One region of the Streptomyces sp. NBC_01384 genome, then DNA from elsewhere that is predicted to be linked to it. Evidence: riboswitches for the same ligand, from Rfam matches in the RefSeq annotation. Region 1 holds a riboswitch; each other region holds the start of a gene.
The links. Region 1 has a riboswitch for cobalamin ahead of OG747_RS44120 (CbtB-domain containing protein). Riboswitches for the same ligand answer to the same signal wherever they lie in the genome.
Positions count from the first base shown of each region.

Region 2: linked by a shared signal. The riboswitch ahead of OG747_RS09940 (cobalamin biosynthesis protein) and the one ahead of OG747_RS44120 (CbtB-domain containing protein) in region 1 are both predicted to bind cobalamin.
Region 3: linked by a shared signal. The riboswitch ahead of OG747_RS12935 (prenyltransferase/squalene oxidase repeat-containing protein) and the one ahead of OG747_RS44120 (CbtB-domain containing protein) in region 1 are both predicted to bind cobalamin.

Region 1 is NZ_CP109559.1:9,584,207-9,591,503, reverse strand. Features, by position in the region: gene OG747_RS44150 (L-fuconate dehydratase) at 1-545, opposite strand, end outside; gene OG747_RS44145 (FadR/GntR family transcriptional regulator) at 856-1,569, shown strand; gene OG747_RS44140 (fumarylacetoacetate hydrolase family protein) at 1,687-2,538, shown strand; gene OG747_RS44135 (aldo/keto reductase) at 2,538-3,245, shown strand; gene OG747_RS44130 (acyl-CoA dehydrogenase family protein) at 3,319-4,509, opposite strand; gene OG747_RS44125 (CbtA family protein) at 4,638-5,399, opposite strand; gene OG747_RS44120 (CbtB-domain containing protein) at 5,425-5,646, opposite strand; cobalamin riboswitch at 5,683-5,847, opposite strand; gene OG747_RS44115 (histidine phosphatase family protein) at 5,968-6,546, shown strand; gene OG747_RS44110 (nuclear transport factor 2 family protein) at 6,811-7,212, opposite strand.
Region 2 is NZ_CP109559.1:2,210,810-2,218,106, forward strand. Features, by position in the region: gene OG747_RS09915 (alpha/beta hydrolase family protein) at 1-159, opposite strand, end outside; gene OG747_RS09920 (class II aldolase/adducin family protein) at 679-1,389, opposite strand; gene OG747_RS09925 (lysozyme) at 1,586-2,338, shown strand; gene OG747_RS09930 (anion permease) at 2,551-3,807, shown strand; gene OG747_RS09935 (hypothetical protein) at 3,820-4,044, shown strand; cobalamin riboswitch at 4,177-4,322, shown strand; gene OG747_RS09940 (cobalamin biosynthesis protein) at 4,421-5,377, shown strand; gene OG747_RS09945 (cobyric acid synthase) at 5,374-6,906, shown strand; gene cobN (cobaltochelatase subunit CobN) at 6,903-7,297, shown strand, end outside.
Region 3 is NZ_CP109559.1:2,849,990-2,857,286, reverse strand. Features, by position in the region: gene OG747_RS12950 (ABC transporter ATP-binding protein) at 1-516, opposite strand, end outside; gene OG747_RS12945 (energy-coupling factor transporter transmembrane component T) at 513-1,718, opposite strand; gene OG747_RS12940 (SCO2322 family protein) at 1,756-2,400, opposite strand; gene OG747_RS12935 (prenyltransferase/squalene oxidase repeat-containing protein) at 2,397-3,683, opposite strand; cobalamin riboswitch at 3,794-3,929, opposite strand; gene OG747_RS12930 (nuclear transport factor 2 family protein) at 4,004-4,507, opposite strand; gene OG747_RS12925 (MBL fold metallo-hydrolase) at 4,574-5,611, opposite strand; gene OG747_RS12920 (aldehyde dehydrogenase) at 5,808-7,265, shown strand; gene OG747_RS12915 (ferredoxin) at 7,268-7,297, shown strand, end outside.

The DNA of each region.
Region 1 (7,297 bases):
TGCTCCAGCAGGTGCGCGGCGCGTTCGGCGCGGCCCGGTTCGGCGCGGCGCAGGATGTCCAGGGCCTCGTCGCGGGTCAGTGCGTCCTGCAGATAGCGGAAGTCGACCAGGTCGACCAGCTGCTCCGGGGACAGTTCGGCCAGCAGTCGCCAGACCGGCTTCCCCGTACGACGGCCGTACAGGTCCCACACGGCGTTCACGATCGCCGCGGCGGCCATGTGGATGGCCCCCTTCTCCGGGCCCAGCCAGCGCAGTTGGCTGTCGCTGGTCAGCCGCCGGGAGAAACCGCCGAGGTCGTTCAGGACCTCTTCCACCGGCAGGCCGACCACCAGCGGGGCCAGCGCACGTACGGCGGCGACCTCCACGTCGTTGCCGCGCCCCACGGTGAAGGCGAGCCCGTGGCCCTCGTCGCCGCCGCTCGTACGGATCGTCACATAGGCGGCCGAGTAGTCGGGTTCGGGGTTCATCGCGTCGGAGCCGTCGAGTTCCAGAGAGGTCGGGAACCGTACGTCGACCGCGTCGACGGCGCTGATCAGTTCACTCATGGTGCCCGGCATTCGCGGCCGGGAGGCCGAGGTGTCGTTTCGGGGTCATGGCAACCACCAATCGTCATGTGTCCATGGCATGTCCGTACTGCAACAGCAGCCTCCAGACATGGGATGGATTTTTTGGGCTCTGCTCGCTGCTGTGTCCATAGCTGAGACGAAAATAGTCGGACACGATCGCTTCTGACCTGCCAAGTAGGCGATAATTTCATAGTTGCGGCAGCGGGTTCAGTCATCCCATGTCTTCCTGTGTCATGGGATGTATTGCTACGGTGCCGCTGCGCACGCAATAACGAGGGGTCAGCCACGCATGTCACTGACCGACAAGGCCATCGACCGCATCAGGGACCTCATCCAGTCGGGCGAGCTGTCCCCCGGGGCCAAACTTCCGCCCGAGCAACAGCTCGCCGCGGAGTTGGGTCTGTCCCGCAACCTGATGCGGGAAGCGGTGAAGGCGCTGGTCGTCGCGCGGGTGCTGGAGATCCGGCGCGGGGACGGCACCTACGTGACCAGTCTGGAACCGGAGCTGCTGCTGAGCAGCATCGGGTCCGCGGTGGAGTTGCTGCGTGGCGACACGTTGCTGGAGCTCACCGAGGTGCGCCGACTGTTCGAGCCGGTCGCCACGGCGCTGGCCGCCACCCGGATCTCGGCCACCGAGCTCGGCGAGGTGGAGCGGCACCTGGACGCGATGCGGACGGCCCGCGACGACGTGGAGCGCCTCAACGAGCACGACGCCGCCTTCCACCGGGCCGTGGTCGCGGCCACCGGCAACGCCACGCTGGCCACCCTCCTGGAGGGCATCTCCGGCCGGACGCTGCGCGCCCGTGTCTGGCGGGGACTGGTCGACGACAACGCCGCCGGCCGCACCCTCGCCGAACACGAGGCGATCTACCAAGCGCTGGCCGACGGTGATGCCGTGCTCGCCCAGGCGGCGGCGCTGATGCACGTCAGCACCACCGAGCGGTGGCTGCGCGAGCACCTGGAACGGGACAGTCGGCTCCCCGGGGACGGTTCAGCCGTGTAGGTGCTTCCTCTCTGACTACTGGTGCGCCCTTTGTCCCTTTTCATTCCTTATGTCTCGCTCTCGGGTACCGAATTGCCGGTCACCGGGCGGGCATGTTCACCTCACCGAGGAGTACCGATGAGATTTCTGCGCGTGGGCCCGGCTGGCTCCGAGCGGCCCGTGTTCCTGGACTCCGACGGCACCGCGAGAGATCTGAGTCCGCTGACCGTCGACATCGACGGAGCGTTCCTGGCCGAGGGCGGCGTGGAACGCGTCCGTGCCGCCCTGGCCGAGAACGTGCTGCCGCGCACGGACATCGCCGGCCGGCGGGTCGGCGCCCCGGTCGCACGCCCCGGCAAGGTGGTGTGCATCGGGCTCAACTACGTCGATCATGCTGAGGAGACGGCGACACCGCCCCCTGCCGAACCGGTCGTCTTCATGAAGGCTGCCAACACGGTCGTCGGCCCCGACGACACCGTGCTCGTACCGCGCACCAGTGAGAAGACGGACTACGAGATCGAACTCGCCGTGGTCATCGGCCGCACGGCGCGCTACCTGGGCTCGCCGGAGGCGGCCGACGACGTCATCGCGGGCTACGCGATCGCCGACGACGTCACCGAGCGGGCCTTCCAGCACGAGCGGGGCGGGCAGTGGGACAAGGGCAAATCCTGCGAGACCTTCAACCCGCTCGGCCCCTGGCTGGTCACCCCCGACGAGACCGGCGACCCGCAGGGGCTGGCCATGCGACTGTGGGTCAACGGCGAACTGCGCCAGGACGGCCACACCAAGAACATGATCTTCGGGGTGCGCCACATCGTCTGGTACCTGAGCCAGTTCATGGTGCTGGACCCCGGAGACGTGATCAGCACCGGCACCCCGGCCGGCGTGGCCTTCGGCGCCAACGACTTCCCCTATCTGGGCGCCGGTGACGTGGTCGAGGTGGAGATCGACCGGCTCGGCCGCCAGCGGCACGTCCTCGGACAGGCCTGATGACCTCCGCGCGCCTGCCCTGGTTCACCGAGCGCGTCCCGCTCGGCCGCTCCGGGGCCACCGTCAGCCGTATCGGCCTGGGCACCGCACCGCTGGCCGGGCTGTTCTCGGCGGTCGGCGACGAGCAGGCCACCGCCACGCTCGACGCCGCCTGGACGGCCGGTGTCCGGTACTTCGACACCGCCCCGCACTACGGCGCCGGGCTCGCGGAACGGCGGCTGGGATCCTTCCTCGCCGACACCGGCCGCCCGCGCGCCGAGTTCACCGTGTCCACAAAGGTGGGACGGCTGCTTGTGCCGGGCGACGCCGCCCTCGGGGACGAGGCGTTCCACGGCGAACGCGGGCTGGTCCGGGTGCGCGACTACAGCGCCGAGGGCGTCTACCGTTCGCTCGCCGAGAGCCTTGAGCGGTCCGGTCTCGAAGCCTTCGACACGGTCCTGATCCACGACCCGGACGACCACTGGGAGGACGCGGTCACGGGGGCGTACCCGGCACTGGCCCGGCTGCGCGACCAGGGAGCGGTCCGGGCGATCGGCGCGGGCATGAACCAGACGGCGATGCTCACCCGCTTCGTCACCGAGACCGACCTCGACTGCACACTTGTCGCCGGCCGCCCAGCAGCCGCCCATCAGGACCGACGAGGGGATGAACCTCGGCTCCGCCTACCCCCGCGACCGATCAACGGCCGCCCGCGCGGAATGCATTGAAGTGATGCGCCGTCATCTCTGAGAACCAACGGCGATCTTGGTGCCAACCAGCCCTCTTTTGTGCCAACTCAGGTTAACGCCGTACCCTCGGCATCCCCAGCCCGATCCACGAGATGATTTCGCGCTGGATCTCGTTGTTCCCGCCGCCGAAGGTGAAGATCACCGCCGAGCGGTAGCCGCGTTCCAGCTCGCCGTGCAGGACCGCACCCGCCGAGCCCTCCTGGAGCACACCGGGTGCGGCGACGATCTCCATGAGCCAGGCGTACGCGTCCCGGCGCGCCTCGGAGCCGTACACCTTGACCGCGGAGGCGTCCTGCGGGGTGAGGGTTCCCTCCTGGACGGCGTTCACCATCTGCCAGTTCAGAAGCTTCATGGCGTCGAGCTTGGTGTGGGTCCGGGCGAGGCGGCGGCGTACCCAGGGGAGGTCGGCGACGCGACGGCCGTCGGCGAGTTTGGTCTCCATGGCCCAGCGCTGGACGTCGTGCAGGGCGCGGATCGCCATGGTGCCGTGCGCGGCGAGGGTGACCCGCTCATGGTTGAGCTGGTTGGTGATCAGTCGCCAGCCCTTGTTCTCCTCGCCGACCCGGCGGGAGACGGGGACGCGGATGTTCTCGTAGTAGCTGGCGGTGGTGTCGTGCGAGGCGAGGGTGTTGATGAGGGTGCAGGAGTAGCCGGGGTCGGAGGTCGGCACGAGGAGCATGGTGATGCCCTTGTGCGGCGGGGCGTCCGGGTCGGTGCGCACCGCCAGCCAGACCCAGTCCGCCGTGTCGCCGTTGGTGGTCCAGATCTTCTGCCCGTTGACCATGTAGTGCCCGGTGGCCTCGTCGCCCTCCCGTACGGCCTTGGTCTTGAGCGCCGCCAGGTCGGTGCCCGCGTCGGGCTCGCTGTAGCCGATCGCGAAGTCGATCTCGCCGGAGAGGATCTTGGGCAGGAAGTACTCCTTCTGCTCCTCGGTGCCGAATTGCATGATCGTCGGGCCGACGGTGTTCAGCGCCATCAGGGGCAGTGGTACGCCCGCCTGGGCGGCTTCATCGAAGAAGATGAACTGCTCCAGCGGGGTCAGCCCCCGCCCGCCGTACTCCTTGGGCCAGCCCACCCCGAGCCAGCCGTCCGTGCCGAGCCGCCGGATCGTCTCGCGGTAGAACCGCTTCTGGGCCGCCGGGTCGCCATACCGGGCGTACGCATGGTCGGGCACCAACTCGGCGAAGTAGCCGCGCAGTTCGGTCCGCAGCCGCTGCTGCTCTGGCGTGTATTCGAGATGCACGGCGCCTCCTGGCTCCCCAAGGCCGGACCTGACGGCGCACACCGTAGAACGTGTTTCAGAAATTGGGAATGCCGAGGACGTACGAGAAGGGCGGGCCCGGACGTCCGGGCCCGCCCTTCTCCACCCGCTCAGTGGGCGACGGGGGTTGCCTCCGGGGCGACCTCCTTCTTCACCGTGGCCGGTTTCGGGGACAGCACCCGCTCCGCCAGGAACCCGAAGACGAGCCCGAAGGCGGTCCACAGGGTCAGCTGGATGGCCAGTGCCGCGAGGCGGAACTGCCAGAGCAGGGTGGCGGAGAAGTCCTTCGGGACCTCGTTCACGGCCGGCAGGAACGCGTACGCGAGCCCGATGGCGAGGACGAGGAACGCGCCCGCCGCCAGCGTCGCGTTCCAGTTGCCCAGGCGCGGCGCGAGGCGCTTGCCCAGGATGACGGCGGCGACGGCGAGCAGCACGCTGAGCACCATCATGAGGAAGTACAGGGTCGTGCGCTTGCCGATGGTGTCGGGGTCGCCGACGGACGGCGGGTTGGCGGGGTATTTCAGGAACGGCACGACATAGACGGCGAGCAGGCCCGCGGCCGACAGGAGCAGCGCGCTCGCGCGCGGCCCGAAACGGCCGATCCTGCCGAGCGCGAAGCAGTACGCGAGGGCGGCGATACCGCCGAACGCGACCCCGTAGACGAGGACACCGGTGGCCAGGCCGCCGGTGGACTGCATCGTGCGACTGACGGCTTCCATGCCGTGCTCGTGCGTGTGCGCATCCTCGTAGGCGATGGCCGAGTCCACGCGCGGCTCACCCAGGAAGTAGGCGACGACCAGGGCGAGCAGGCCCGCGGCGAGACCCGCGAGCATGCCACGCACCAGAAGGTTTCTTACGGTTGCCGAGTTCATGTGCTCGTGCGTTTCCGCGTCGCCGTCAGTGGCAGGGGAAGCCGAGCAGGTGGCGGGCGTCGTGGACCCACTCGTGGACGTTCTCGCCGGACACGAGGGAGGTGGCGCCCTGTTCGGCGCCGACGAAGTAGAGCAGGACCAGCATCAGGATGCCGAAGAAGACCGCCCAGGGGGCGATCGCACCGATCGGCAGCTTCGCGGGAACGGCGGTGGGGGTAACGGTCGGCTGAGCGACGGACTGCGCCATGGGGCAGAACCTCCTGGGGAACTCGCGTCCCATCTTGGTGGTGCACAGGACGACGGCCGCGGGTCTGACTTGCTCGACCTCCACCACCCCTGGCGGGAGTGGTTCGTGCTGGGCTTACAGTGGCGCGACCGTGCCGGATTCCCACCGGACTTCCGCCGAACCGTCGTCAATATCGTCGAGACCGTACCGCGAAGCCGGGCTCCGGCCAAGAGCGCATAAAGAGAGACGACGTGCGCCCTGCGGCCGGGGGCGGCACCGGCTTCCCTTGCCCGGCAAGGATTCTGGTCACGGAAGACCGCACCAGCACGCGAGAGTGGACGTATGACAAGCCGAGTGATCTTGATCTCAGCCGCGATCAGCGCGGCGCTGCGCGAGGCCCGCTTCGACGAGGGAGGCCGGGTCGACGCCGCCGGACTGCGGCTCGCGCGGGCGGCCGCGGGTGCGGTGCCCGACGCGGAGCGGCTGTGGGTCTCCCCCACTGTCCGGTGCCGCGAGACCGCGGACGCGCTGGGCCTCGACGCGGTGGTGGACGCATGGGAGTTGGCCCCTCTGGACGTGGGCCGCTGGCGTGGCGCGACCCTGGAGGAGGTCAGCGCGAAGGAGCCGGAGGCGGTGGCCCGGTGGCTGGCCGATCCCGGTGCGGCGCCGCACGGCGGTGAGTCGGTGCGGGCGTTCTGCGAGAGGGTGGCGGGCCGCCTCGATACGGCCGCGGAGTTCACGGGCCGGACCGTGGCCGTGGTCGAGCCGGAGGTCGTACGGGCTCTGGTGGTTCGGGTGTTGGGGGCGCCGGAGTCGGCATTCTGGCGGGTCGACGTGCCGCCCCTGACCGCCACGGAGTTCAGCGGCCGCGCGGGGCGCTGGAACGTACGGGCCGGACGGCCGCTCGCGGAGCCGGCGTGAACCGGTCCGAGACGGTGCCCGGGTGCGCGGCTCAGCGTCGCGAGGAAGTCCGTGCGGGCCGGGGCACACTCACGGCAGGCCTTCGCGCTGCCCCGCGCACCGGGGCACTCGCCGTCGCCGCGACGCGCGGGTAGCCGAAGGAGAGCGCGTCAAACCCGCAGCGTCACGGACGAGTTCCCGGGCCGAGCACCGTGGGCCGGAAACGCCGGCAGCGGCCGCGCCTGCTGGACGGCTGCCCGGTTCGCAGGCGCGAGCGGGCGCCGGCTACGCGCCCGTCGCCTCCGCCGCCTCCCGTGAGATCTGTTCGAACTGCGCGCCCATCGCCTCGGAGAGCGCATGGGCCGCCGAGAGCGGGCGGACCATCACCATCAGGTCGTCGATCCTGCCGTCCTCGTCGAAGTGCAGGAAGTCGCAGCCGTTGAGTTCCTTGTCGCCCACCTTCGCGGTGAAGACCAGCGCGTGGTCACGGCCGTCGGCACCGGCGATCTCGCGTACGTAGCGGAAGTCGGTGAAGACGCGGGAGACGCCGCGCAGGATCGCCGCGGTGATCGCCTTGCCCGGGTACGGCTTGAAGGCGACGGGGCTGGTGAACACGACGTCGTCGGCCAGCATGTCCTCGATCGCGGCGAGGTCGCCCTCCTCCACGGCCTTCCGGAAGGGGTGCATCCGAGTCCCACCTCTCATCTCTGATAACTGAGTCTGATACTGAAACTGATGCTGATGCTGATGCTGATCTCTGGTACCTGATAGC
Region 2 (7,297 bases), 7.4 Mb from region 1:
CGCTGTGGCATGCACGGTGAGCCGGGGCTCGGTGGGCAGCGGCCTGCCGGGCGATGCCTTCAGTGCGGCGTCGCTGGCGAACCGGCCCGCCGCCACGGAGGCTGCGCCCGCGGCCAGGGCTACGGAGACGGCTGCGGCCGTCGCTTTGACAGTACGCACGGGTTCAGTCTCCCGGGGGAGCCCACGGTCGGCCAGCGGGAGCGGGGTCCGTCTGGGTGCGGGGGTTCGTTTTCCGGCGGTACGAGCGCTTTGGCGACATCGGTCCGGTATGTCTCGGCGTGGAGACCTCCGGTGGTGGCGGATGGTTCGGCACCACCGAATCAGTACGTGCCGGCCGAGCCCCGTCGCGGCGGAGATACGCGGCGGAGAGAAGGGGCCACCCCAGCGCGCGACAAAACCCCGGCTCGACACGACGCGCAAAGGCCGCCCTGCGAGCAGAGCGACGGCCCGAGGCGCCCTGGATGCGCACAGCAGCCCTGACGGAGGCATCGGCGAACGGAGCACGCCGACCGGCGACCGGCGCCAAGGGCGAGGCACCGCAGGCAGGGCATTCCGCTCGTTCGCGAGTGGAGCGCCCGCCCACCCGCTCCGCGATCCCACCGGCCGCTCCACCCCGTCGGCGGGAGCACCGCGGCCGGCCCCGTCGGCGAGCGGAGGACCCGCTCGGCGGTCTCGCCGTCAGGCGCTCTGTCCGTATCGCCGCAACCGGTCGCCCGCCGCTGCCACCTGTTCCTCCGACAGCAGTGTGGGGGAGAGCCCCGGTACGGAGGATGCCAGGAGCCAGACGCGGGACATCCATTCCAGCTGGGCGGTGCGGTCGTACGCCTGGGGCAGCGAGGCTCCGTAGGCGACGGTTCCGTGGTTCTGGAGGAGGCAGGCGGTGCGGTGGGCGAGGGCCTGGAGCATGTTCTCGGCCAACTCCGGGGTGCCATACGTCGCATAGCGGGCAACACGGACCGGTCCGCCGAGGGCGCCCGCCATGTAGTGGATCAGGGGGAGTTCCGCGACGAGGGCCGAGACGGCCGTCGCGTGCGCGGCGTGGGTGTGGACGACGGCGCGCGCGTCGGTGGCGCGGTAGATCGCGAGGTGCATCGGCAGTTCGCTCGTCGGAACGAGCGAACCGAGAACCTGTCGGCCGTCGAGGTCCACGCCGACGGCGTCATCGGGCGTCAGCCGGTCGTACGGCACTCCCGTCGGTGTGACCAGCACCATGTCGCCGACCCGCACCGAGACATTGCCCGACGTGCCGACGACCAGCCCGTCGGCCACCGTCCGGCGGGCCGTGGCGACGAGTTCGTCCCAGGCGTCCGCCATCTCCCGCTCCCGCGCACCCGGTGCGCCCTCCCCCACGTCCCGCACATCCCGTGCGTCCCGCCGCTGCTCAGCCATGCCGCGATCCTGTCAGGCGTGGACGTCAACCCGCCGTCGGCGAGGGCACTTTAGGCCGGAAGCCATGCGTCCGTAAGTACACATATAGGCACATATAGCCCATCCAGAACGATTGGCTGGCGATCGACGGGCTTTCGACGATCTTCCAATAACCTCTGGGGGATTTGTCGCGTACGTCGCCATTCCGGGGGGAAACATGGCCCATGATCACAAACCATTCCTTCGTCACGCCCGCGTCATCGCGGCAGCCGCCGCCGTAGCGGCGCTCATCGCAGGAGGGACCACCCTCGGCGGGGTTCCGGCCACGGCGGCGGACAAGCCCAAGGGGTACGACATCTCCTCGCACCAGAAGAACGTCGACTGGCAGAGCGCGAAAGCGAAGGGCGCCCGGTTCGTCTATGTGAAGGCCACCGAGTCCCACACCTACCGCAACCCCTACTTCGGCCGGCAGTACGAGGGGGCTCGGGACGCGGGCATACTCCGCGGCGCCTACCACTTCGCGGCGCCGGACAAGTCGTCCGGCGCCACCCAGGCCGCGTACTTCGTGCGCAACGGCGGCGCCTGGAGCGCGGACGGCCGGACGCTGCCGCCGGCGCTCGACATCGAGTACAACCCGTACGACAAGAAGCACAAGTGCTACGGCCTGAGCAAGGCCAAGCTCGTGAGCTGGATCCAGGCGTTCAGCGACGAGCTCGAACGGGAGACCGGCCGCCGCCCGGTCATCTACACGACCACACACTGGTGGAACACCTGCACCGGCGGCAGCCGCGCCTTCGCCGCGAACCATGCCCTGTGGCTCGCCCGCTACGACTCGAAGGACGCGGGCACGCTGCCGGCCGGCTGGTCGGCGTGGACGTTCTGGCAGTACGACAACAGCGGCACGCTCCCGGGTGACCAGAATCTCTTCAACGGGTCCATGGCCCGGCTCCAGCAGTTCGCGAAGGGCTAGCACTCCACGCGAGACCCCTTGAAAACCCCCTCCGGAACTCGAAATTCCGCCTTCGTTCGAACCTTCCGACCGTCCCTCCGCGACAGAGATCGACACAAGCGGAGGGGCGATCCACTGTTTGATACACCCCTAAGCCCGCCTCAGTTCACCTTCCGTTCACCCAGGTTGCCTACGGTCCACCTGCCACTGACATCAAAGAGAAGCCTGGGTAAATGGAACACATCACGCTCCTCCTCGGAATCGTGATCGTCACCGCTCTCGTGTTCGATTTCACGAACGGTTTCCACGACACTGCCAACGCGATGGCGACGACCATCTCGACCGGCGCCCTGAAGCCCAAGACGGCGGTGGCCATGGCCGCCGTGCTGAACCTCGTCGGCGCGTTCCTCTCTGTGGAGGTCGCCAAGACGATCTCCGGCGGGATCATCAATGAAGAGGGCATTCGCGTCCAGGTGATCTTCGCGGCGCTCGTCGGCGCCATCCTCTGGAATCTGCTGACCTGGCTCCTGGGCCTGCCCTCCAGTTCCTCCCACGCTCTCTTCGGTGGCCTGATCGGCGCCGCGGTCATGTCGGCCGGCTGGTCGTCGGTGAACGGCTCGACCGTCGTCACCAAGGTGCTGATCCCCGCGGTCGCCGCGCCCATCGTGGCCGGACTCGCCGCGATGCTGGCCACCCGGCTGACGTACAGGATCGGCAGCCGCACCGACGAGAAGGCGACCGCCAAGGGCTACCGCGCCGGCCAGATCGCCTCCGCCGGCCTGGTCTCGCTGGCCCACGGCACGAACGACGCCCAGAAGACGATGGGCGTCATCACCCTGGCCCTGGTCACCGGCGGCGTCATCGCCCCCGGCTCGAACCCCCCGATGTGGGTCATCGTCTCCGCCGGTACGGCCATCGCGCTCGGCACCTACCTGGGCGGCTGGCGCATCATCCGCACCCTGGGCAAGGGCCTCACCGACCTCGCGCCGCCGCAGGGCTTCGCCGCCCAGACCAGCGCCGCGACGGCCATCCTGGCCTCCTCGCACATCGGCTTCTCCCTCTCCACCACCCAGGTCTGCTCCGGCGCCGTGATGGGCTCGGGCCTCGGCCGCAAGGGCGGCGTGGTCCGCTGGTCGACCGCGACCCGGATGTTCGTCGCCTGGGGCCTGACCCTGCCGGCCGCCGGCCTGGCCGGTGCCTGCGCCGAGTTCCTGACCAAGCAGGGCACGTGGGGCATCGTCCTCACCGGCGCGCTGCTCGTCGCCGGCGCCGGCACCATCTGGAAGCTGTCCCGCCGTCAGCCGGTCACCGTCGACAACGTCAACGAGGTCGACACCGAGCCCGCGGGCGTCGTCACCACCGCGATCGCCGCGGTCACCCCGCCCCCCGCGGGCCCCGTCACCGGCGACCTGTCCGGCGACCCGTCCGGCGAACTGAAGACCACCATCCCGTCCCCGGACGCGGAGCCCACCCGCCCGGCCACGGTGTAAGGAAAGAACAGCATGCACATCGACTGGGCAGCCCTCGGCTCCGTCTTCGGAGTCAGCCTCCTGACCACCGTCGGCCTCGTCGGCCTCTTCACCCTCGGCATCGTCGGCCTCTCCAAGCGCGAGTCGGCATCCGCTCAGAGCGGCTCCGCCGCCCTCGCGGTCACCGGCGCCTACGTCTGCTTCGCGTCGTGCGCGGCGGCGGTCGCGTACGGCATCTATCTGATCGTCGGGAAGTAGCCCACAGACACCGGGCAAGTAACCCAAAACAGGCATCACTTCGCGTGGGGTGCGAGACGGATCACCGTCCCGCACCCCACTCGTATGTGGGCCTTCGCACACTCTCCCCACGCAGGTCAACAGCAAGTTGACGGCCGTTCTCACCCCGTGGTGGACTGCCGGAGCCAAGTACGGCGACATGAGAGGAAGCCGGTGTGAATCCGGCGCGGTCCCGCCACTGTCACCGGGGAAGGAAGTCCCCGTGAGCCAGGAACTCTCACCGCCGGTCTCGTCGAACCAGGGCGTGGACACCCTGAGTGAGGACATAACGCCATGCGCGGCTGCCCAAGTGCCCTGCGAGCGACGGTTCCACCCGATCTGACGGTCGGCTGACCCGGTGCGTGCCGATCGCGTCTTCGCGTACGGCGCCGCCGCCGGGCTCCTCGGCGATCTGCTGCTCGGCGATCCCCACCGGGGGCATCCGGTCGCCGCGTTCGGGCGGGCCGCGGGAACCGTGGAGCGGGTGCTGTGGCGGGACCACCGTGGGTGGGGCGCACTGCACACCGCCGTGTGTGTGGGCGGTGCCGCCGGGCTCGCCGCCGTCGCTTCCCGAGCCGTACGTCCCTCCCGCACCGCTTCCGTCGCGCTGACCGCCGCCGCCACCTGGACCGTCGTCGGGGGCACCACCCTCGGGCGGGAGGCCCGGGCGATCGGTGACGCCCTCGCCGACGGGGAGACCGAGACGGCCCGGGAGCGGCTGCCGCATCTGTGCGGGCGGGATCCCCAGGCCCTCGACGCCGCTGGAATCGCGCGCGCCGTCGTCGAGTCCGTCGCCGAGAACACCTCCGACGCGGTGGTGGGTGCGTTGGTGTGGGGGGCCGTGGGGGGAGTGCCCGGGCTGGTCGCCTTCCGTGCCGTGAACACGCTCGACGCGATGGTCGGGCACAAGTCCCCCAAGTACCGGCGGTACGGGTGGGCCTCCGCGCGGCTCGACGACGTCGCCGGGTGGCCTGGGGCACGCCTCACCGCCGTGCTCGCCGCCCTCGCGGGTGACAGTCCTCGGGGGGCGCTACGAGCCTGGCGCGCCGACGCGGGCAAGCACCCGAGTCCCAACGCCGGGCCCGTGGAGGCCTCGTTCGCGGGGGCGCTCGGGGTACGCCTCGGCGGGACCCTCGCCTACGGCGGGCGGGTCGAGCACCGGCCGGTGCTCAATGGTGCCGGGCGCGCCGTCCACGTCGACGACATCGAACGGGCCGTACGGCTGTCGCGGCGCGTGAGCTGGCTCGCGCTCGGCGTGAGTGCCGCCGGACGGCTGATGACAAAGAGGCTTCTCAGGAAGGGGCGTACGTCATGAGCGGCGGTCTGCTCGTCGCCGGCACCACCTCCGACGCCGGCAAGAGCGTCGTGACCGCCGGGATCTGCCGGTGGCTGGTGCGGCAGGGCGTCAAGGTCGCGCCCTTCAAGGCGCAGAACATGTCCCTGAACTCGTTCGTGACACGCGAGGGCGCCGAGATCGGGCGGGCGCAGGCCATGCAGGCGCAGGCCGCCCGCGTGGAGCCGACCGCGCTCATGAACCCCGTACTGCTCAAGCCGGGCAGCGACCGCAGCAGTCAGGTCGTGCTCATGGGCAAGCCCGTGGGTGAGATGACCGCGCGCGGCTACCACGGGGGGCGGCAGGAAGCCCTCCTCACCACCGTCCTGGACTGCCTCGCCGAGTTGCGGGGCACGTATGACGCGGTGATCTGTGAGGGGGCCGGCAGTCCTGCCGAGATCAATCTGCGGCGGACCGACATCGTGAACATGGGGATCGCGCGCAATGCGCGGCTGCCCGTGCTCGTCGTCGGCGACATCGACCGCGGGGGTGTGTTCGCCTCGTTCTTCGGGACGGTCGCGCTGCTGTCGCGCGAGGACCAGGAGTTCGTCGCCGGATTCCTCGTCAACAAGTTCAGGGGGGATGTCTCCCTGCTGGAGCCGGGACTCGACATGCTCCACGGCCTCACCGGGCGGCGGACGTACGGCGTCCTGCCCTTCCAGCACGGCCTCGGCATCGACGAGGAGGACGGGCTGCGGGTGTCGTTGCGGGGAGCGGTCCGGGAGTCCCGAGTGACCGCCCTCGTCGGCGAGGACGTGCTGCGGGTCGCCGTCTGCGCGATCCCGCTCATGTCCAACTTCACGGACGTGGACGCGCTGGCCGCCGAGCCGGGTGTCGTCGTGCGGTTCGTGGACCGCGCCGAGGAACTGGCCGACGCCGACCTCGTCGTCGTCCCCGGAACCCGGGGGACGGTGAAGGCGCTGGAGTGGCTGCGGACGCGCGGCCTCACGGACGCCATCGAGCGCAGGGCGGCCGAGGGGCGGCCCGTGCTGGGCATCTGCGGTGGCTTCCAGATCCTCGGCGAGCACATCGAGGACGAGGTCGAATCGCGAGCGGGGTATGTCGAGGGGCTCGGACTCCTCCCCGTACGGGTGCGGTTCGCGCGCGAGAAGACCCTCACCCGGCCCGTCGGGGAGGCACTCGGCGAGTACGTCGAGGGGTACGAGATCCACCACGGCGTCGCCGATGTCACGGGCGGCGACGCGTTCATCTCCGATGGCAATGGACACAGTTTGGACGGGTGCCGGGTCGGTGCCGTCTGGGGCACGCACTGGCACGGCTCGCTGGAGTCGGACGGATTCCGGCGTGCCTTCCTGCGCGAGGTGGCGGCCGCCGCGGGCCGTCGCTTCGTGCCGGCCGCCGACACGTCGTTCGCGGCGCTGCGCGAGGAGCAGCTCGACCGGCTCGGCGATCTGATCGAGGAACACGCGGACACGGACGCGCTGTGGCGGCTCATCGAGTCGGGCGCGCCGCAAGGACTGCCTTTCATTCCACCGGGAGCGCCCGCATGAGCACAGTGTTGTTGTTGTCGACCGCCGACACCGATCTGCTGGCGGCCCGGGCCTCCGGCGCCCCCTACCGGATCGGCAACCCGACCCGGGTGGATGTCGAGGGCGAACTGCCGTCCCTCGTCGAGGGCGTGGACATCGCCGTCGTACGGCTCCTGGGCGGCAAGCGCGCCTGGGAGGAAGGCCTGAACAAGCTGAGGGCCTCGGGCATCCCCACCGTGCTGCTCGGCGGGGAGTCCGTGCCCGACGCCGAGCTGATGGCCGAGTCGTCGGTGCCCGCCGGTGTCGTCGCCGAGGCGCTGCGCTACCTCGTCGAGGGCGGCCCGGACAACCTCGCCGAACTGGCCCGGTTCCTCTCCGACACCGTGCTGCTCACGGGTGAGGGCTTCGAGGA
Region 3 (7,297 bases), 6.7 Mb from region 1:
CAGGGCAGACGTGGGCTCGTCGAGGACCAGGACCCTCGGGTGCGGGGTGAGGACCGAGCCGATGGCCACGCGTTGCTGCTGGCCGCCGGAGAGCGTGGCGATCGGGCGCTCGCGCAGGTCCGCCAGGCCCAGCAGGTCCAGAGTCTCCTCGACGCGACGGCGCATCACGGCCGGGGCCAGACCCAACGACTCCATGCCGTACGCGAGTTCGTCCTCGACCGTGTCCGTCACGAAGTGGGACAGCGGGTCCTGGCCCACCGTTCCGACGACGTCCGCGAGTTCGCGGGGCTTGTGGGTACGGGTGTCCCGTCCCGCGACCGTGACCCGGCCGCGCAGGGTGCCGCCCGTGAAGTGGGGGACGAGGCCGCTGACCGCGCCGAGAACGGTGGACTTGCCGACGCCGGAGGGCCCGACGAGCAGGACCAGTTCGCCTTCGGGGACCTCGAAGTCCACGCCCCGGACGGTGGGTTCGGCTGCTCCGTCGTACGTCACGGAGACATCCTCGAAGCGGATCATGAGGGTTCCTGGGGAGTGGAGGGGTCTTTGGGGAGCGGGGCTGTGAAGGCGGGGAGGAGGCCGAGCAGGATCGCCGCCGCCGGCCAGAGGGGGAGAGCGGGGGCCACGAGGGGGACGACGCCGGGGCGCAGGGCCGTGGGATCGTACGCGGCGGAGACGATCAGCCCGGCCGCGACGGTGGCGCCGGAACCCGCCACCAGCCAGGCCCGTACGCCCCACACCTCCGGGCGGTAGCGCGTGCGGGGTGAGCGGCGGCCGCCCAGCCGGAGGCCACCGAGCGTCGCGGTCAGTCCGGCGAGCAGCACGGGCAGGCCGTAGCTGCCGCCCTCGGCGGTCAGTACTCCGTACGTGCCCGCGCAGACGCCCAGCAGGCCGCCCAGCGTCAGGACGGTGTTCGCACGGCGGACCATGGGCGCAACCTCGGCGGTCCGCCCGTAGCCGCGGGCGTCCATCGCCGCCGCGAGGGCGACCGAGCGCTCCAACGCGCCCTCCAGGACCGGGAGTCCCACGTGCAGCAGACCGCGCAGGCCCCGGTCGGGGCGGCCCCGCAGGCGGCGGGCGGCGCGGAGCCGTTGTACGTCCGCGATCAGATTCGGCGCGAACGTCAGCGCGACGACCACCGCCACGCCCGCCTCGTACAGGGCGCCGGGGAGTGACTTCAGCAGCCGCGCGGGGTTGGCCAGGGCGTTCGCCGCGCCTACGCAGATGAGGAGCGTGGCCAGTTTCAGGCCGTCGTACAGCGCGAAGAGCAGGCCCTCGGCGGTGACCCGGCCGCCGATGCGGATGCCTTGGGCCCAGTGGGGGAGGGGGACCTCGGGGAGCGTGACGAGGAGGTGGCTGCCGGGGATGGGGGAGCCGAGGAGGACGGCGAAGGCGAGGCGGATGGTGAGGACGGCGAGCCCGAGCTTGATGAACGCGGTGTAGGAGTGGGCCCAGGGCGCGTCGGTTCGGTGGGTGGCCACCACGTAGCCGGCTACGCCTATGAGGAGGGTGAGGAGGAGGGGGTTGGTGGTGCGGGAGGCGGCTGTTCCCAGGCCAAGGGCCCAGATCCACCAGGTGGCTGGGGGGAGGGTGTTGGCGCGGGTCGCTCTGGGGGCGCGGGTACGACGGTGCGGTGGGCGCCGGCTTTGAACGGCAGCGGCAGCGGCAGCCTGTGCGGTGGGCGTAGTCGCCCCTGTTGGGGTCGCGTCCTCTGTTGTCATTGGCTTCACCCCCGATGTCATTGCTTTCACCCCCGCTTCAGGACCGGCGGCGGCGTGTCTGCCAGATGGCCGCACCGCCCAGCACGGCCACCGTGGCGATTCCTGCCAGGAGGCCCACCGACGGACCGTGAGGGGTGGGTTCGGCCTTGGCCGGCTCGGAACTCGGGGTGTGTGAGGTCGTGACCTGGTCGCCGCAGCCCGTTCGGGGGTAGCCCGCGATGGCGCACAGGAGGGCGTTGGTGTCGTAGCGGAGGGGCGTGGCGACCGTGGCGAGGGCCTCGGCGGTTGTCGCGTCGGTGGGGACGCGGGCGCAGGCCGTGCGCGGCGTCGGCGGAATCTCGCCGGACGGCGCGTCCGCGGTGGTGCCGGAGTCGATGACCAGGGCCACCCGCTTCCGGCCGGACCGGGCGGGCGTCTTGGCGCAGATGGACGCGAAGTCGGCGTTTCCGCGCGGCTTCGAGGCGTCCTGCGAGTCCGCGCTCACCGCGAAACGGAACCCCTCGACGTCGCCGTCGGACGGCCGTGCGGTCGACGGCCCTTGCGTCGCGTACGTCCACTTCCCGCCGGTCAGGTCCCAGAAGGACCAGTAGCGGTAGCCGACGGCCTGGGCCTGCCCCGCCGCCGTGCCGAGCACGAGGAGGAGCAGGGCCAGGACCCACGCCGCCCTGCCGCGCCGCCTCACGGCTGCGGCTGCTTCTTGCGGGCGCTGATCAGGAAGCCGATGCCGATACCGGCGACGAGACAGACGCCGACGGTCCACCAGACGCCGAATCCCTTGCCGTCTCCCTTGCCGTCTCCCTTGTCGTCTGCCTTGTCGTCGTTCTTGTGCCGCTCGGGCGTGGTGGCCGTGTAGGTGTACGACCGCACCGCCGGGCCCGTCGCGTTGAGCTGCTTGACCAGGTCCGCGCCGCCGAAGTCACGCGGGTCCGTGCCGGTGGCGCGGGCGGCGAAGATGAGCTGGGCGTATGCGGCCGGGCCGGCCTGCGCCGCCCAGGCGCCGGAGTTCTTCTCCAGCCAGGCCAGGGGCCTCTTCGTGTACTTGCCGTAGCCCCCGGCGGCGAGCGCGACGACCGCGTCCGCGGTGTTGCCGTAGTCGGGCTGGTCCTTGGCGCCGGGCATCGCCGACTTCAGGTAGGGCACCTTGAGCAGGGCGTTGTAGAGATAGGACGCGCCATTGCGCGCCGCCAGGTCCGGGGTGAGTTTCCCCTCGTTCGCGCAGATGTGGCCGTACGACTGCGGCTTCGCGGCCGTCGTCACGAACCCCTTGCCGAGGGAGCCCAGCACCGCCGCGGCCGTCGCGTCCGCGTTCGCCGCGAGTTTCCCCCGCTTGTCGGGCTGGTAGGCGAAGCCGCCCGCGTCGTCGGTCTTGGTGTCGCACGCGATCGACAGCTTCACCAGCACGTCGTACGGGGACTTGCCCTCGCCGGACTTCACGTTCCCGGACTTCACGTTCCCGGGCTTCTCGCCCGCCGCGGCCAGCGCCCCGATCACCACGGACGTGGAGTTCGCGTCGCTCGCCCCGCCCGCCGTGTAGCCCCAGCCGCCGTCCTTGTTCTGCACGGACTTCAGCCAGCTGACGGCCCTGCCCGTCGCGTCGTCGTGCCCGCCGAGCGCGGTGAGGGCCTGTACGGCCGCCGCGGTGTTGTTGGTGTCGACCATCGTCTTGGCGTCGCACTTCGCCGTCGCGTCGGCGCGGTACGCGGGGAAGGCGCCGGTCGCGCACTGCTGCCCGGCCAGCCAGTCGACGGCCTTGGCCGCGGGCTTCACGCCGACGGTGTGCTGGGCGAGCAGCGCGAGGGACTGCCGCCAGACGCCGTCGTAGGTGGGGTCGGTGGTGCCGTAGAGGCCGGAGGGTATTGATGGGGAGGGTGAAGGCGAGACGCCTTCGGCGACGGCGGCCGGGGCCAGGGCCGTACCGATCGCTACGGTGGCGGCCAGTACCGCGGCGCTGCGGCGAACAATCATGACTCTCCCTGCGGGGAGCCGGGCAGCACCGGGCACGGCTTGGCCCGAGCGGCTCCGGCCCCGTATACCTCGACGGTGCCGGCCACCGACGGGCTGCCGATGGCACGAGCCGGTCACGTCCCGGACGAGGCGATCCGGCTTACCACCCGACAGGGCGTGGGCGGTTCACGGTTGCGGGTCAGCGCCGGAATCGCACCGGCTTCTCCGCGTACGGGGGCGATGACGACCTGCTTACTGTACTCGCCCGTAGGAATCGCCTGAGGGGTCGGCAACCGCTCGCCGAGGTCGGCGCACGGGATGGCGTACGAGGAGGGGCTCGACTACGCGGCCGGGGGTGACTGACGGGGTTCGACGACGGGGGTGGGTCCGCCGAACGGCAGGAACAGGGTGCGGGACGCGAGCAGCCAGGTGTCGCCGACCTTGCGGAAGGTGTCTTCGATGGGGGTCCCCCCGCTCGAGCGAAGCCGAGAGTGGGGGAGGCCGATCTGAACGGGAGGTCCGGCCGGGACCATGCCGCCGGTGTGGCCGTCGACGCGGTAGGTGGTGAAGTACGAGGTGGCACTTGCCTGGGTCGGTGAGGCCACGGTGACCAGGATGTTCGTCATGACGCGCCGCGAGAGCCGGTCGGCGGGGCGGGAGGCGAAGTACGCGCGCAGGGCCGCACGCCCCTCGACGAGCCGGTCGCCCTCCGGCCACTGCCAGACGCCGTCCTCGGTGAACAGCTCGGCGACCGTGCTCGGTTCACCCAGGTCCAGTCGGCGCACGAGGTCGAGGACGAGCCGCTCGCAGGCGCGCTCGGCGAGAAGTTCTTCCATGGGGATCATGGGACCGTTGCTATCAGCTCGGGGCCGCCGCCACCAACGGATTACCAGCCCACGTACGTCCACGTGCTACAGCGCCACGTACGTCACCGGATCGCTGCCCGCCACCGACTCCGCGCGCCCCATCTTCACCAGGCGGCGCACATGGGCCTCGGCCTCCGAGACCGCGATGTTCCTTGAGATGAAGGGGATCTGCTCCCAGGGGCGGTTCCACTCCATGCGCTCGGCGAGCTGCCAGGCGGTGAGAGGGGTGGAGAGGAGGGAGAGGAGATCGGCGAGGCGCTCCTCGTGGTGCGCGAGCAACTCCCGTACGCGGCCCGGCGCGTCGGTGAAGGCGTGCTGGTGGGCCGGGAGCACCTCGGCCGGGTTCAGCCGGCCGACGCGCTCCAGGGCGTCGAGGTAGTCGCCGAGGGGGTCGGCGACGGTGGCGTCGTCCGGATCCTCGTACAGACCGATGTGCGGAGTGATCCGCGGAAGCAGATGGTCGCCGGAGAAGAGGCGGCCGTGGCCGGGGAGCCCGGCCGGGTGGGTCTCCTCCAGGTGGAGGCAGACGTGGCCCGGCGTGTGGCCGGGGGTCCAGATCGCGCGCAGGCGCCGGCCCGCCAGGTCGAGGAGTTCGCCGGGGACGATCTCGCGGTCGGGGAGCGCGGGGGCGAAGGCGGGCAGGCCGGTGGAGAGCCGTGTCGTGCGCGCCTCGCGCAGGAGCGCCACGTGCTCCTCGGGTGCGCCCGAGGCCACCAGCTTGTCCATCATGAAGGCGAACCAGCGCTCGGGCCGGTTCTCCCGCGTCCGCCGTACGATCGCGGTGTCCAGCGCGTGCATCGCGATCCACGCCCCGGAGGCCTCCCGCACCTTGCCCGACAGACCGTGGTGGTCGGGGTGGTGGTGGGTGATGACCACGCCGTGCACCTCGGCGACGGCGATGCCGCAGGCGGTGAGCCCGGCGGTGAGGGTGTCCCAGGAGGTCGGGTCGTCCCAGCCGGTGTCGATCAGCACAGGGCCCCGGTCGGTGTCGACGAGGTGGACCAGCGTGGTTCCCAGGGGGTTGTCGGGGATGGGGACCTTGATGGACCGTACGCCCCCGCCGTGATCGGTCACCTGCGTCATCGGTTCCCACCTATCGCCGTGTACCGGCCACTATAACTAGAACCCATTCCAATGGGTGCCCAAAACAACCGTTGGGGCTCACCTCGCACCCGTGGACTCCGTCGGCGGGACCTGGTATCAGTTCTCCTATCTGATGAAGCGTCAGATGAAGCGGCGGATGACGTGTCGGGGAAGCCCGTCGGGGAGGCGGTCGGTCATGACCGAGCTCGTGGAACACGGACAGCTGTTCATCGGCGGGGAGTTGACGGACCCCCTGGGCAAGGACGTCATCGAGGTGATCTCGCCGCACACCGAAGAGGTCATCGGACGCGTCCCGCACGCCTCCACCGGCGACGTCGACCGGGCGGTCGCCGCCGCGCGCAAGGCCTTCGACGAGGGGCCCTGGCCGCGGATGAGCCTCGACGAGCGGATCGAGGTCGTCGCCCGGATCAAGGACGCGATCGCCGTCCGGCACGAGGAGATCGCCCGTGTCATCTCCTCCGAGAACGGCTCCCCGTACTCCTGGAGCGTCCTCGCGCAGGCCCTGGGCGCGATGATGGTGTGGGACGCGGCGCTCACGGTCGCCCGCGGCTTCACATACGAGGAGGCACGCGACGGAGTGCTCGGGCGCATCCTCGTCCGGCGCGAGCCGGTGGGCGTGGTCGCGGCCGTGGTCCCCTGGAACGTGCCGCAGTTCGTGGCGGCCGCCAAGCTCGCGCCCGCGCTGCTGACCGGCTGCACCGTCGTACTGAAGCCGTCGCCCGAATCCCCCCTGGACGCTTACCTCTTGGGTGAGATCGCCAAGGAGGCCGGGCTGCCGGAGGGCGTCCTGTCGATCCTTCCGGCGGACCGCGAGGTGAGCGAGTACCTGGTCGGGCATCCCGGCGTCGACAAGGTCTCCTTCACCGGGTCGGTCGCGGCCGGCAAGCGCGTGATGGAGGTGGCCTCGCGCAACCTCACGCGCGTGACGCTGGAGCTGGGCGGGAAGTCGGCGGCCGTGGTGCTGCCCGACGCGGACCTCGCCACCGCCGTCCCCGGGATCGTCTCGGCGGCCTGGATGAACAACGGCCAGGCGTGCGTCGCGCAGACCCGCATCCTGCTGCCGCGCTCGCGCTACGACGAGTTCGCGGACGCCTTCGCCGCCGCGGCGAGCGCCCTGGTGGTCGGCGACCCGCTGGACCCGGCGACCCAGGTCGGCCCGCTGGTCGCGAGGCGGCAGCAGCAGCGCAGTCTCGACTACATCCGCATCGGCCAGGAGGAAGGCGCCAAGATCCTCACCGGCGGCGGCCGCCCGCCCGGCCTCGACCGCGGCTGGTACGTGGAGCCGACCCTCTTCGGCGACGTCGACAACTCCATGCGGATCGCCCGCGAGGAGATCTTCGGACCGGTGATCTGTCTGCTCCCCTATGGAGACGAGAGCGAGGCCGTGAAGATCGCCAACGACTCCGACTACGGGCTGAGCGGAAGCGTCTGGACGGCGGACGTCGCGCACGGCATCGAGGTCGCGCGCCAGGTCCGTACCGGCACGTACTCCGTGAACACCTTCAGCCTCGACATGCTCGGGCCCTTCGGCGGCTACAAGAACTCCGGGCTGGGGCGGGAATTCGGGCCCGAGGGGTACGGCGAGTTCCTGGAGCACAAGATGATCCACCTGCCGGCCGGCTGGGAGGCCTGAGAATGGGCGACCGCTGGGGGGTCGAGGTCGAC